3 regions of the Salmonella sp. FC25216 genome follow, and region 2 is predicted to be linked to each of the others. Evidence: predicted binding sites of a transcription regulator. Region 2 holds the regulator's gene; each other region holds the start of a gene.
What was found. Region 2 encodes LexA, which represses DNA repair genes until DNA is damaged. Its sites were predicted from a motif close to TNCTGTATGTACATACAGNA; they were not measured.

Region 1 (3,495 bases), on a different contig from region 2:
GTTTTGACCGATGGTTGCGCCAAAAGAGGCAGCAAAGCTGGCGATGGACTCCGGCACGCCCAGGCGGCGGGTTTGCGCTTCGACATTTAGGGGAATGGAGGCGGCGCTGGAGCGGCTGGTAAAGGCAAATGTCAGCACCGGCCATACCTTGCGGAAATATTTCAGCGGGCTAATCCCGTTCACGCCCAATAGTATGCCGTGAACCACAAACATTATCGCCAGACCAAGATATGACGCTACCACGAAGCTTCCAAGCTTAATGATGTCCTGCAGGTTAGAGCCGGCAACCACTTTAGTCATCAGCGCCAGTACGCCGTAAGGCGTAAGTTGCATCACCAGACGCACCAGCTTCATCACCCAGCTTTGCAGGGTATCGATAGCAACAAGCACGCGCTCGCCTTTTGGCGCATCATCTTTCAGCAGTTTGAGCGCGGCAACGCCCAGAAACGCGGCGAAAATCACCACGCTGATAATAGACGTAGGGTTTGCGCCAGTCAGATCCGCAAACGGGTTTTTCGGCACAAAAGAGAGCACCAGTTGCGGCATGCTGAGATCGGCCACTTTGCCGACATAACTCGTCTCAATGGCATTCAGACGCGCGGTTTCCGCGCCGCCCTGAACCAGTCCTTCCGCCGTCAATCCGAACAGGTTGGTTACCAGCACGCCCACCAGCGCCGCGATAAGGGTAGTAAATAGCAGCGTGCCAATAGTCAGAAAACTGATTTTTCCCAATTGAGAGGCATTATGCAGTCGTGCCACGGCGCTTAAAATAGAGGCGAATACCAGCGGCATCACAATCATTTGCAGCAATTGCACATAACCGTTGCCGACAATATTGAACCACTGAATGGAGTCTTTTAACACCTGACTGTCAGCGCCATAAATGGTGTGCAGGGCCAGACCAAAGATCACGCCCATCACAAGGCCGACAAGTACTTTTTTAGCCAGACTCCACTGTTTATGACGGGCCTGCGCCAGTACAAACAGCAGAATGACGAACACCGCAATGTTCGCGATTAATGGAAAATTCATCCCCGTTCTCCTGATTTTTTTATTATGAAGCGCTGTGTTTTAGCGATTCTGTTGGCGCAAGATTAGCAGAACTGTGAGCTGGCTCTTATATTCAAATGGAATGGTTTATGCCAAAAATGACTTTGGCGTTGATTTACTAATCAATCTGGTGATTTATAAAACGATTGAACTGCATTTGCAGGATAGTGATCATCTGCGAAGACCAGCGTATGGCACTATTTTCCGGAATCGACTGCGGCATCCACACCGCCCAGGCAAACAACGCCATACATAAAAATCGCTCCAGTTGATTGCCTTTGCGCGGCGCCAGAATAGGCAGGCGGAAACGCCAGCGGCACGGCCACAGTAAGGGAACGCCCGCGGGCGTGAGCATATCCGCGACGATATGGCTTAAATAGCCGAGTACCATGCCTTGCAGCGCATCCGCCGGGATAATCCACGTATCCGGTACCTTGAGATAAAAGGTCGCCAGTAGGGCAAAGACCGCCAGCAGGCTATGGGTAAACCCCCGGTGACCGAATGCTCGGGCGATCGGTTTCGATACCCATTTCAGGCGCTGACCCAGAAAAGATTTGGGGTGGTCGATATCCGGCAGCAGGCAGGTCAAAATAGCCGAAGGAATAATATGCCACCAGTCGCCCTGCGCAAGGACAGGCGTTAACTCGGCATTCTTGGCGAAAACCGCGCTGGCTATAGAAAAAAGAAGATGTCCTTCCGCCGTCATGATAAAACCCACCAAACTGTCAATTCATACAGTATAGGGTTTTTATACAGTAGGCGGAAGTGGTGACGTTGTAACTCTTTGTCTCTGTCAAAGCCGCTTGCCACCTGGCTCAGCGGCTAATCGACGGTTGACTTCGTTTCGGAAACATCTTAACCGAGTAGATGCGTCGCCGTCAGCCCCGTCAGCGAGTTAAGTTTGACATTCGCCAGCGCAAAGCGCGGATCGTGCTGGCTCTCTTCTGCCGGCACTACAATAGCGCGCATTCGTGCCGCCTTTGCCGCGATTAAACCATTCACCGAGTCCTCCAGCGCCACGCAGGTTAATGGATCAACGCCTAATTTGGCCGCACAATCCAGATAGACCTGTGGGTGCGGTTTGCTGTAGGGCAATTTTTCCGCAGAAGCCAGTGCGTCAAAACTGTCGCGTAGTTCAAACATGGTGAGCACTTTTTCCAGCATATGTAGCGGCGATGCCGAGGCCAGCCCTACTAATAGCCCCTGCGCTTTGCACAGCGCCACGGCCTCACGCACGCCCGGCAAAAGAGGGCGTGTCTCTTCGATAAGCGTAATCGCGCGGGCAATAACACGGTTTGTCACTTCCTGGCGATCGGGGCCGTTCCACGGTTGCTGCGCAAACCAGAGGTCCACAACCATATCAATGCGTAGCCCAAGCGTGTCGGGCATCTCATGGCGTCGAGTAATATCTACGCCTAAACTTGCTATCACATCCAGTTCAGCGCGATCCCAGAGCGGTTCGGAATCGATCAGTAGTCCATCCATATCGAAAATTGCCGCAAGAATTTGACGCGGGGTTGACATCACAACCTCTCCTGTTGAGATTAAAAAATAACGGATTAAGCGTTCATTATGACTATGTTCTTAGTATATCGCCCTTAAAGATCAGGCGAAAATGGGAATCAACAGGTAGACTTAGGCCAAAACGACGCGTCTTTATCAAGGGGAACTCATGACGTATCAACAAGCTGGACGCATTGCAATCCTAAAAAGAGTTGTAGGGTGGGTTATTTTTATTCCAGCGCTGCTTTCTACTCTCATTTCAGTCCTTAAATTTATGTATGCGCACAGTGAAAAGCAGGAGGGGATAAATGCGGTAATGCTGGATTTTACCCACGTAATGATAGACATGATGCGCGTGAATACACCGTTTCTGAATGTTTTTTGGTACAACTCGCCGACGCCAAATTTTCAGGGAAGCCTGAATATCGGTTTCTGGCTGATTTTTATCCTGATTTTTGTCGGGCTGGCGATGCAGGATTCCGGCGCCAGAATGAGCCGCCAGTCGCGTTTTTTACGTGAAGGCGTGGAAGATCAGTTGATTCTGGAAAAAGCAAAAGGCGCGGAAGGGTTAACGCGTGAGCAGATAGAGTCACGTATCGTGGTGCCGCACCATACCATCTTTTTACAGTTTTTCCCGCTCTATATTTTGCCAGTCATTATTATCGTGCTCGGCTACTTTTTCTTTTCTTTATTAGGTTTCATGTAATCTGAAAAATGCCGGATAGCGTGTGGTATGCGAAGCGTATCCGGCATAGATCCGTACCTATACCGCAAGCAACCGATCCATCGCTTTTTGCGCAATGACCAGTTGTTGACCGCCAAACAGCCTTGCCCGATTAAGCAGGGTGTAGAGCTGGTAAATCGGCTGCCTGTCGAGAAAATCCAGCGGTAACGGCGAAACGGACTGATAGCCGTCATAAATCTGCGGTGGCTGATCGGTAT
Region 2 (3,495 bases):
TCGGTTAGGAATAGCAAGTGTTATTCGCCCAAATGCACTGCAATTTCTGCTGGACGTGATAGTAATTGTAGGCAGGAATTCGGACTTCGGTTTTATATTCAGAATTTTTAACCGTCACGACTGGCAAACCATGTACCCTCGCGCCAGTGACGACGCCAGATAAGGGCCAACGACAGACCGCGAAGCGCCAGAAACACGGTTAATGCCAGCCATAAACCATGATTTCCTAATACCGGCAGGGCGAAGAGCGTTAGCGCAAATCCTCCCGCAGCGACCGCCATGCTATTGCGCATTTCGGCGGCGCGCGTCGCGCCAATAAACATGCCGTCAAGCAGATAGCACCATACGCCCACCAGCGGTAATACCACCTGCCAGAGAAGATACCGATCCGCCAGTAGCTGTATTTGCGGCAATGAGGTCAGTAACGCGACAATATGTTCGCCTGCCAGGGCATAGACTGTGGAAAACAACAAGGCCACAATTCCTGACTGGCGACACGCCGCTCGCCAGACATCCAGTAGCTTGCTACCGTCACGCGCGCCGTAAGCCTGACCGGAGTGCGCTTCTACCGCATAAGCAAAGCCGTCCAGCGCATAGGCCGTAAAGGTGAGTAATGTCATCAGTACTGCATTTACCGCGATAATATCGCTGCCCAGCCGCGCGCCTGACACCGTGATTGCGCCAAAACAAAGCTGAAGGAGCAATGAGCGCAGCATGATATCGCGATTGAGCGCCAAAAGACGGCGCACGTTGCCGCGCCAGGCCTGTTTTAGCATATCCAGCGACACGCCGCGGAGATGGAGAACTTTACGCACCATCATGAAGCCGATCAGTAACGTGGCATATTCTGCGATGACCGTCGCCAGGGCGGCACCCTGCACGTTCATATGAAGCCCCATCACCAGCCACAGGTCGAGCGTGATGTTGAGGATATTGCCCACGACCAACAAGATAACGGGTGCCCGCGCATACTGGACGCCTAACAGCCAACCGAGCAGCACCAGATTCGCCAGTGACGCGGGAGCGCTTAGCCAACGAATTTCAAGGAATTGTCTCGCCTGTACCAGGACAGCGTCGTTCCCGCCGACAATATGTAAAGCCAGCTCGATAAGCGGCGTGCGAAATAGCACAATCATCACGCCAGCGCCCAGCGCCAGTAACAACGGCTGAATGAGCGCCCGGGCTAACGCCAGTGGATTTTTGGCGCCAAATGCCTGCGCCGTTAGCCCAGTAGTACTCATACGTAGAAATAGCAGCAGCATGAAAAGAAAGCTGGTGGCAGTCGCTCCCACCGCCACACCGCCCAGATAAACCGGGCTGTCCAGATGACCAATCACCGCCGTATCGACCAGTCCCAGTAAGGGAACGGTGATGTTAGAAAAAATCATCGGCAACGCAAGACGCCAGAGAGCTTTATCAGAAGAGGTAAAAAACGGCATGGAGAAAAGCCTGACAAGGAGTTAAACGAAACGTGCTCATTGCCGGATGGCAGCGTAACACCTTATCCGGCCTACAAATTAATCATTTCAGCAACTGCATTCCCGTAGGCCTGATAAGCACAGCGCCATCAGGACAAGATTGCCGGATGGCGGCGTACAAGGAGATTAAGAGATTACAACCATTCCCCGTTGCGAATAACACCTACCGCCAGCCCTTCAATCGTAAAGCTTTGCTCGCGCAGATCCACCACTATCGGTGTAAACTCGCTGTTTTCCGGCAGCAGCTCCACTTTATTGCCCTGCTTTTTCAGGCGTTTTACTGTCACTTCATCGTCAATGCGAGCGACAACCACCTGGCCATTGCGCACGTCCTGCGTTTTATGTACCGCCAGCAAATCCCCATCCATAATACCGATGTCTTTCATCGACATACCGCTCACGCGCAGCAGGAAATCGGCGCTGGGTTTGAATAAAGAAGGATCGACCTGATAATGGCCTTCAATATGCTGCTGCGCCAGAAGCGGCTCGCCCGCCGCGACACGCCCGACAAGCGGTAATCCGTCCTCTTCTTCCTGTAACAGACGGATGCCTCGCGATGCGCCGGAAACGATTTCAAGCACCCCTTTGCGCGCCAGCGCTTTAAGGTGTTCTTCCGCAGCGTTTGGGGAACGGAACCCCAAACGCTGCGCGATTTCCGCACGCGTCGGTGGCATACCTGTCTGGCTGATGTGATCCCGAATGAGATCAAACACCTCTTGTTGCCTGGCCGTTAACGCTTTCATTCCGCCCCCTGGGTGTATATACAGTCATGCTGTGAGTATATACAGTTAAAGGTGATTTTGGAACCACAAACGGCGCAAAAAACAAGAGATTTATAAAATTTGGAACCTTTATCGAAAATGTGACCATAACAGGATGCCCCAGGTCATCAGGGCAACGAAAATAGACAGCAGTACCGCAGCCGATCCCATATCTTTCGCGCGGCCGGAAAGCTCATGGTATTCAGAACCAATGCGATCAACGACCGCTTCAATAGCGCTGTTGAGGATTTCAACAATCATGATAAGTAAAACGGAACCTATCAATAACACACGGGTAATCGCATCCACATCCAGCCAGCAGGCGATGACGACGCCCAGCAATACCGCGAGGCTTTCCTGGCGAAACGCAGCTTCGTGAGTCCATGCGGCGCGAAATCCTTTCCAGGAATACCCTGCCGCTTTGATAATTCTGGTAAATCCAGTGGTATTATTGGCCATCAAAAGAACCTTTTTACATTATTAACGTCAATGACATTATACGGTTGCCCCGCACGATTCGGACTACCGTAACGCAGCGCGAAGTATGACGGGATACAACAGAAATTCGCTAAACTTTCTGATATCCTTGCAGCGCATTTGCATTATTAACCAGAGGCTTTACATCGTTTATGTCCGGCTGGCCACGAATTTACTACAAATTACTGAATTTACCATTAAGCATACTGGTAAAAAGCAAGTCTATTCCGGCGGAACCCGCTCAGGAATTGGGACTCGATACTTCTCGTCCCATTATGTATGTCTTGCCATACAACTCAAAAGCGGACTTACTGACGCTGCGCGCTCAATGTCTGGCGCACGATCTCCCGGATCCGCTGGAGCCGCTGGAGATCGACGGCGCGCTGTTGCCGCGCTATGTATTTATTCACGGCGGACCGCGCGTCTTTACGTATTACACGCCAAAAGAAGAGTCGGTGAAACTTTTTCACGATTATCTCGATCTGCATCGTAGTAATCCGGCTTTGGACGTGCAGATGGTGCCCGTTTCCGTGATGTTTGGCCGCGCGCCGGGTCGTGAAAAGGGAGAAGAGAACCCGCCTCTACGTATGATGAACGGCGTACAGAAATTTTTTGCCATCTCCTGGCTGGGTCGCGATAGCTTTGTCCGATTCTCGCCGTCCGTCTCATTACGTCGCATGGCTGATGAACACGGCACCGATAAAATCATCGCACAGAAACTGGCGCGCGTGGCGCGTATGCACTTTGCTCGCCAGCGCCTGGCGGCTGTTGGCCCACGC
Region 3 (3,495 bases), on a different contig from region 2:
GGGTGGCAGGAGGCTCCGGCATGCTGGCGAGCAACCGGGGAAATCGTTGATCGAGCTCATGAAGTACACAACCTGCGATCATCAGACTGCGCAGAAGTGTCATACGTTGCCGGTCAGAAGCATCATCCAGCAGAGGGAGTACCAGGCTGGCGCACACATCATCCTCCAGTTGCAGTATCAACCGACGGCGCTGAGACGTGCCGGTATATCTGCCCGGAATCCATGGATACACCTTTCCCTCTCCTGAAACATCAGTCTCTCCGGTTCCCCGCAGTAATGCCAGTATACCGGCAAACTGCGATGGCGTAATTGTGCCTGCAAACATAGCGCCCAACATTGGCGGCAGACGGACATCAATCCGGTAAAGAACCGATCCAGCCACGGACGCGACGCGAATAAACTCTCCGCGTAATGGGCGGGACACTGACTCAATAGTGGCCAGGGCACGCATATCCGTATGATCATCATGATTCAGGTAGAGAAAGAAATTTCCGGCAGACACAATCAGTCCTCGTGTTTGAAGAGCGCTATCTCCCGCGCCAGTGCCAGCTGAGGATCTTTGATAACCTCGATCCGGTCGGCGGCAAGCGGCCAGGCGCGACGAACGCTTTCTTCGATGAGCGGAGCACCACCACCTGTAAGCAGAACACGGTTCACGTTACGGAAGCGTGTAAGTTCACTCACCACTCTGGCTCCCAGCGCTCCGATAGCCTCTTCTATTTTGTCAGTGACATATCCAATTCTGGTCGAATCATTAATGATGCTGTGAAGAAATGCACGATCTTTTCGTTCCCGAATGACCCTGTCAGCAATCAGCGGACTGGTTTCACTTTCCGCAGCACGCAGGGCTCCCTGCGCAGCCTGAGTGACAACAGATACCCCAATGGTCGGGTTCCCATGGATGGCGCTGATATCTTCAAATTGTCCCACGATCACCCCCGCATCCAGCGTTGTTCCTCCGAGGTCAATGATCAACGTTGACTCTCCTGGGCCGGGCTTAATTTCAGCCAGGCGGGAGAACGCCGCCGGCAATGACTCAGGCATAACACTGACGTCTTTGATTGTAAACGTTACTCCCTTGTTGAGAGAAATATCGCGCATCAGGTTAGCTTTTTTGCGGCTGATATTTTCCTCATTTTTCTGGCAGTCCTGGTCGTAATACTCACTCAGTGGCAGCGTTACTGTCAGCGATACATCCTGCGGGCTCAGGCCACAGTTCAGTAACGCGTGATGTACCGCCAGTAAATTGAGATCGCCGTACTGGTATTCCACGTTTGTGGTTGATACCGCTTCCCGGCTGACCGCATCCCAGGTGTATTTCAGGCCGGAGACCATGTAATTGAATACCGGACCGCCGAAATCCACTTTCCAGCCGTGGCGAAACGAGTTAGGTGAAACGGACGTCTTCAGAATATCGTTTTCAAACCAGGCAAGCTTAACGTTAGTGGAACCATCGTCACAGAAAATGTTAATCATTTTGATTTCCTTAAAATCACCACGTTGGTCATATAATAAAGTAGTGAACCACAAAAGGCAACATAAAAACATCATTTTGGGTATTTATAAGAAGCCAAAAAAGATATTTAGATGATTATTTACTTTTAAAATCATCAAAATGACACTTTTCGTAGTTCAATTAACTGTGTGCTACAGCCAGTGTGAATTTTTCCTGAGTCAAGACAGAAGGTTATATGCAATCTGAAAGATTCATGTTGAAACCCGGGGAAAATACTCAATAATACTGTATATAAAAACAGTAAAAATAAGGAGTGCATATGCTTCGTCTTTATTCGGCGGCATCAACCGCTGAGCCTTTTTCCGCCCCACTGTTTCTGGAGCGGTGCCAGGCAGGTTTTCCTTCGCCGGCAGCGGACTACACAGAATCTGAACTGGATCTGAACGAGTATTGTATTCAGCGTCGCAGTTCAACTTACTTTGTCAGAGCCATCGGCAACTCTATGCGGGATATGGGTCTGCACAGCGGCGATCTGCTGATTGTGGACAAGGCAGAACGTCCTCAGCACGGCGACATCGTGATCGCGGAAATTGACGGAGAGTTCACGGTCAAAAAGCTGCTGTTGACGCCACGACCGGGGTTACAGGCGATGAACCCGGACTACCCTACCCTTTGGCCAGATCCCGATAACCTGCAGATATTTGGGGTCGTTACGGCATTCGTACATAAGACACGGGGACGGGACTGATGTACGCCCTGGCTGACGTCAACAGCTTCTACGCGAGCTGCGAGAAAGTATTTCGTCCCGATTTGCGAAACAAACCGGTTGTCGTTCTGTCCAATAATGATGGTTGTGTAATCGCCCGCAGCCCCGAAGCAAAACGGCTGGGCATAAAAATGGGGGTACCGTGGTTCCAGCTGAAGATGACACAATTCCCGGAGCCGGTCATCGCGTTCTCAAGCAATTACGAGCTCTATGCGTCTATGTCGAACAGGGTAATGTCTCATCTCGAGGAACTGGCGCCGCGCGTGGAGCAGTATTCTATTGATGAAATGTTTCTTGACGTGAGTGGTATTGACAGTTGCATTGACTTTGAAGACTTTGGCCGACAGTTGCGTGAACACGTCCGGAACGGGACCGGCCTGACTATCGGCGTGGGCATGGGGCCAACCAAAACGCTGGCAAAAAGCGCGCAGTGGGCATCGAAGGAATGGCCACAATTTGGTGGCGTACTGGCATTAACAACGGGTAACCCCCGACGCACGACAAAACTGCTCTCGCTCCAGCCGGTCGAGGAAATCTGGGGAGTTGGTCGCAGGATATCCAGGAAACTGAGCACAATGGGTATAACCACTGCACTGCAGCTGGCCCGCGCGAATCCGGCCTTCATCCGGAAAAATTTTAATGTTGTGCTGGAGAGAACGGTCCGCGAACTCAATGGTGTAAGCTGTATATCACTGGAAGAAGCCCCCTCACCAAAACAGCAGATAATCTGCAGCCGGAGTTTTGGTGAACGTGTCACAACTTACGAAGCGCTACGTCAGGCCATCTGCCAGCATGCAGAGCGAGCGGCCGAGAAACTACGTGGTGAACGCCAGTTCTGCCGGCATATTGCTGTCTTCGTTAAAACATCACCTTTTGCCGTCAACGAGGCGTATTACGCCAATGTGGCCAGCGAAAAACTACTCCTGCCTACCCGAGACACCCGGGACATTATCAGCGCCGCAGTAAAGGCCCTGGACAGTATCTGGCTCGATGGTCATCGATATGCAAAGGCTGGCGTAATGTTGAATGATTTCACGCCCAGCGGCGTGTCTCAGTTGAATCTGTTTGATGAAGAACAGCCCCGTGCCCAAAGCGACGAACTGATGAAGGTTCTGGATAGGATCAATCATTCCGGGAAGGGAAAAATCTGGTTTGCAGGGCGGGGAATAGCCCCTGAATGGCAGATGAAGCGAGATATGCTCTCGCCTGCGTACACTACAAGATGGAGTGATATCCCTGTTGCACTATTGTGAGATAGTATCCCAAAGGAACC

Region 1: a site for LexA is predicted at 1,771-1,790, ahead of AC3G3F_RS17385 (metal-dependent hydrolase). Genes of this name have one in related genera too.
Region 3: a site for LexA is predicted at 1,740-1,759, ahead of umuD (translesion error-prone DNA polymerase V autoproteolytic subunit). Genes of this name have one in related genera too.

What each region holds. Positions count from the first base shown of each region.
Region 1 is NZ_JBDGON010000008.1:167,011-170,505, reverse strand. Features, by position in the region: gene tcyP (cystine/sulfocysteine:cation symporter) at 1-1,032, opposite strand, end outside; gene AC3G3F_RS17385 (metal-dependent hydrolase) at 1,169-1,768, opposite strand; gene hxpB (hexitol phosphatase HxpB) at 1,906-2,574, opposite strand; gene AC3G3F_RS17375 (YniB family protein) at 2,723-3,259, shown strand; gene AC3G3F_RS17370 (fructosamine kinase family protein) at 3,317-3,495, opposite strand, start outside.
Region 2 is NZ_JBDGON010000001.1:697,791-701,285, forward strand. Features, by position in the region: gene AC3G3F_RS03200 (hypothetical protein) at 5-118, opposite strand; gene dinF (MATE family efflux transporter DinF) at 108-1,439, opposite strand; gene lexA (transcriptional repressor LexA) at 1,613-2,221, opposite strand; gene AC3G3F_RS03215 (diacylglycerol kinase) at 2,330-2,698, opposite strand; gene plsB (glycerol-3-phosphate 1-O-acyltransferase PlsB) at 2,869-3,495, shown strand, end outside.
Region 3 is NZ_JBDGON010000012.1:105,533-109,027, forward strand. Features, by position in the region: gene AC3G3F_RS20345 (plasmid partitioning/stability family protein) at 1-502, opposite strand, end outside; gene parM (plasmid segregation protein ParM domain-containing protein) at 505-1,473, opposite strand; gene umuD (translesion error-prone DNA polymerase V autoproteolytic subunit) at 1,776-2,204, shown strand; gene AC3G3F_RS20360 (Y-family DNA polymerase) at 2,204-3,475, shown strand.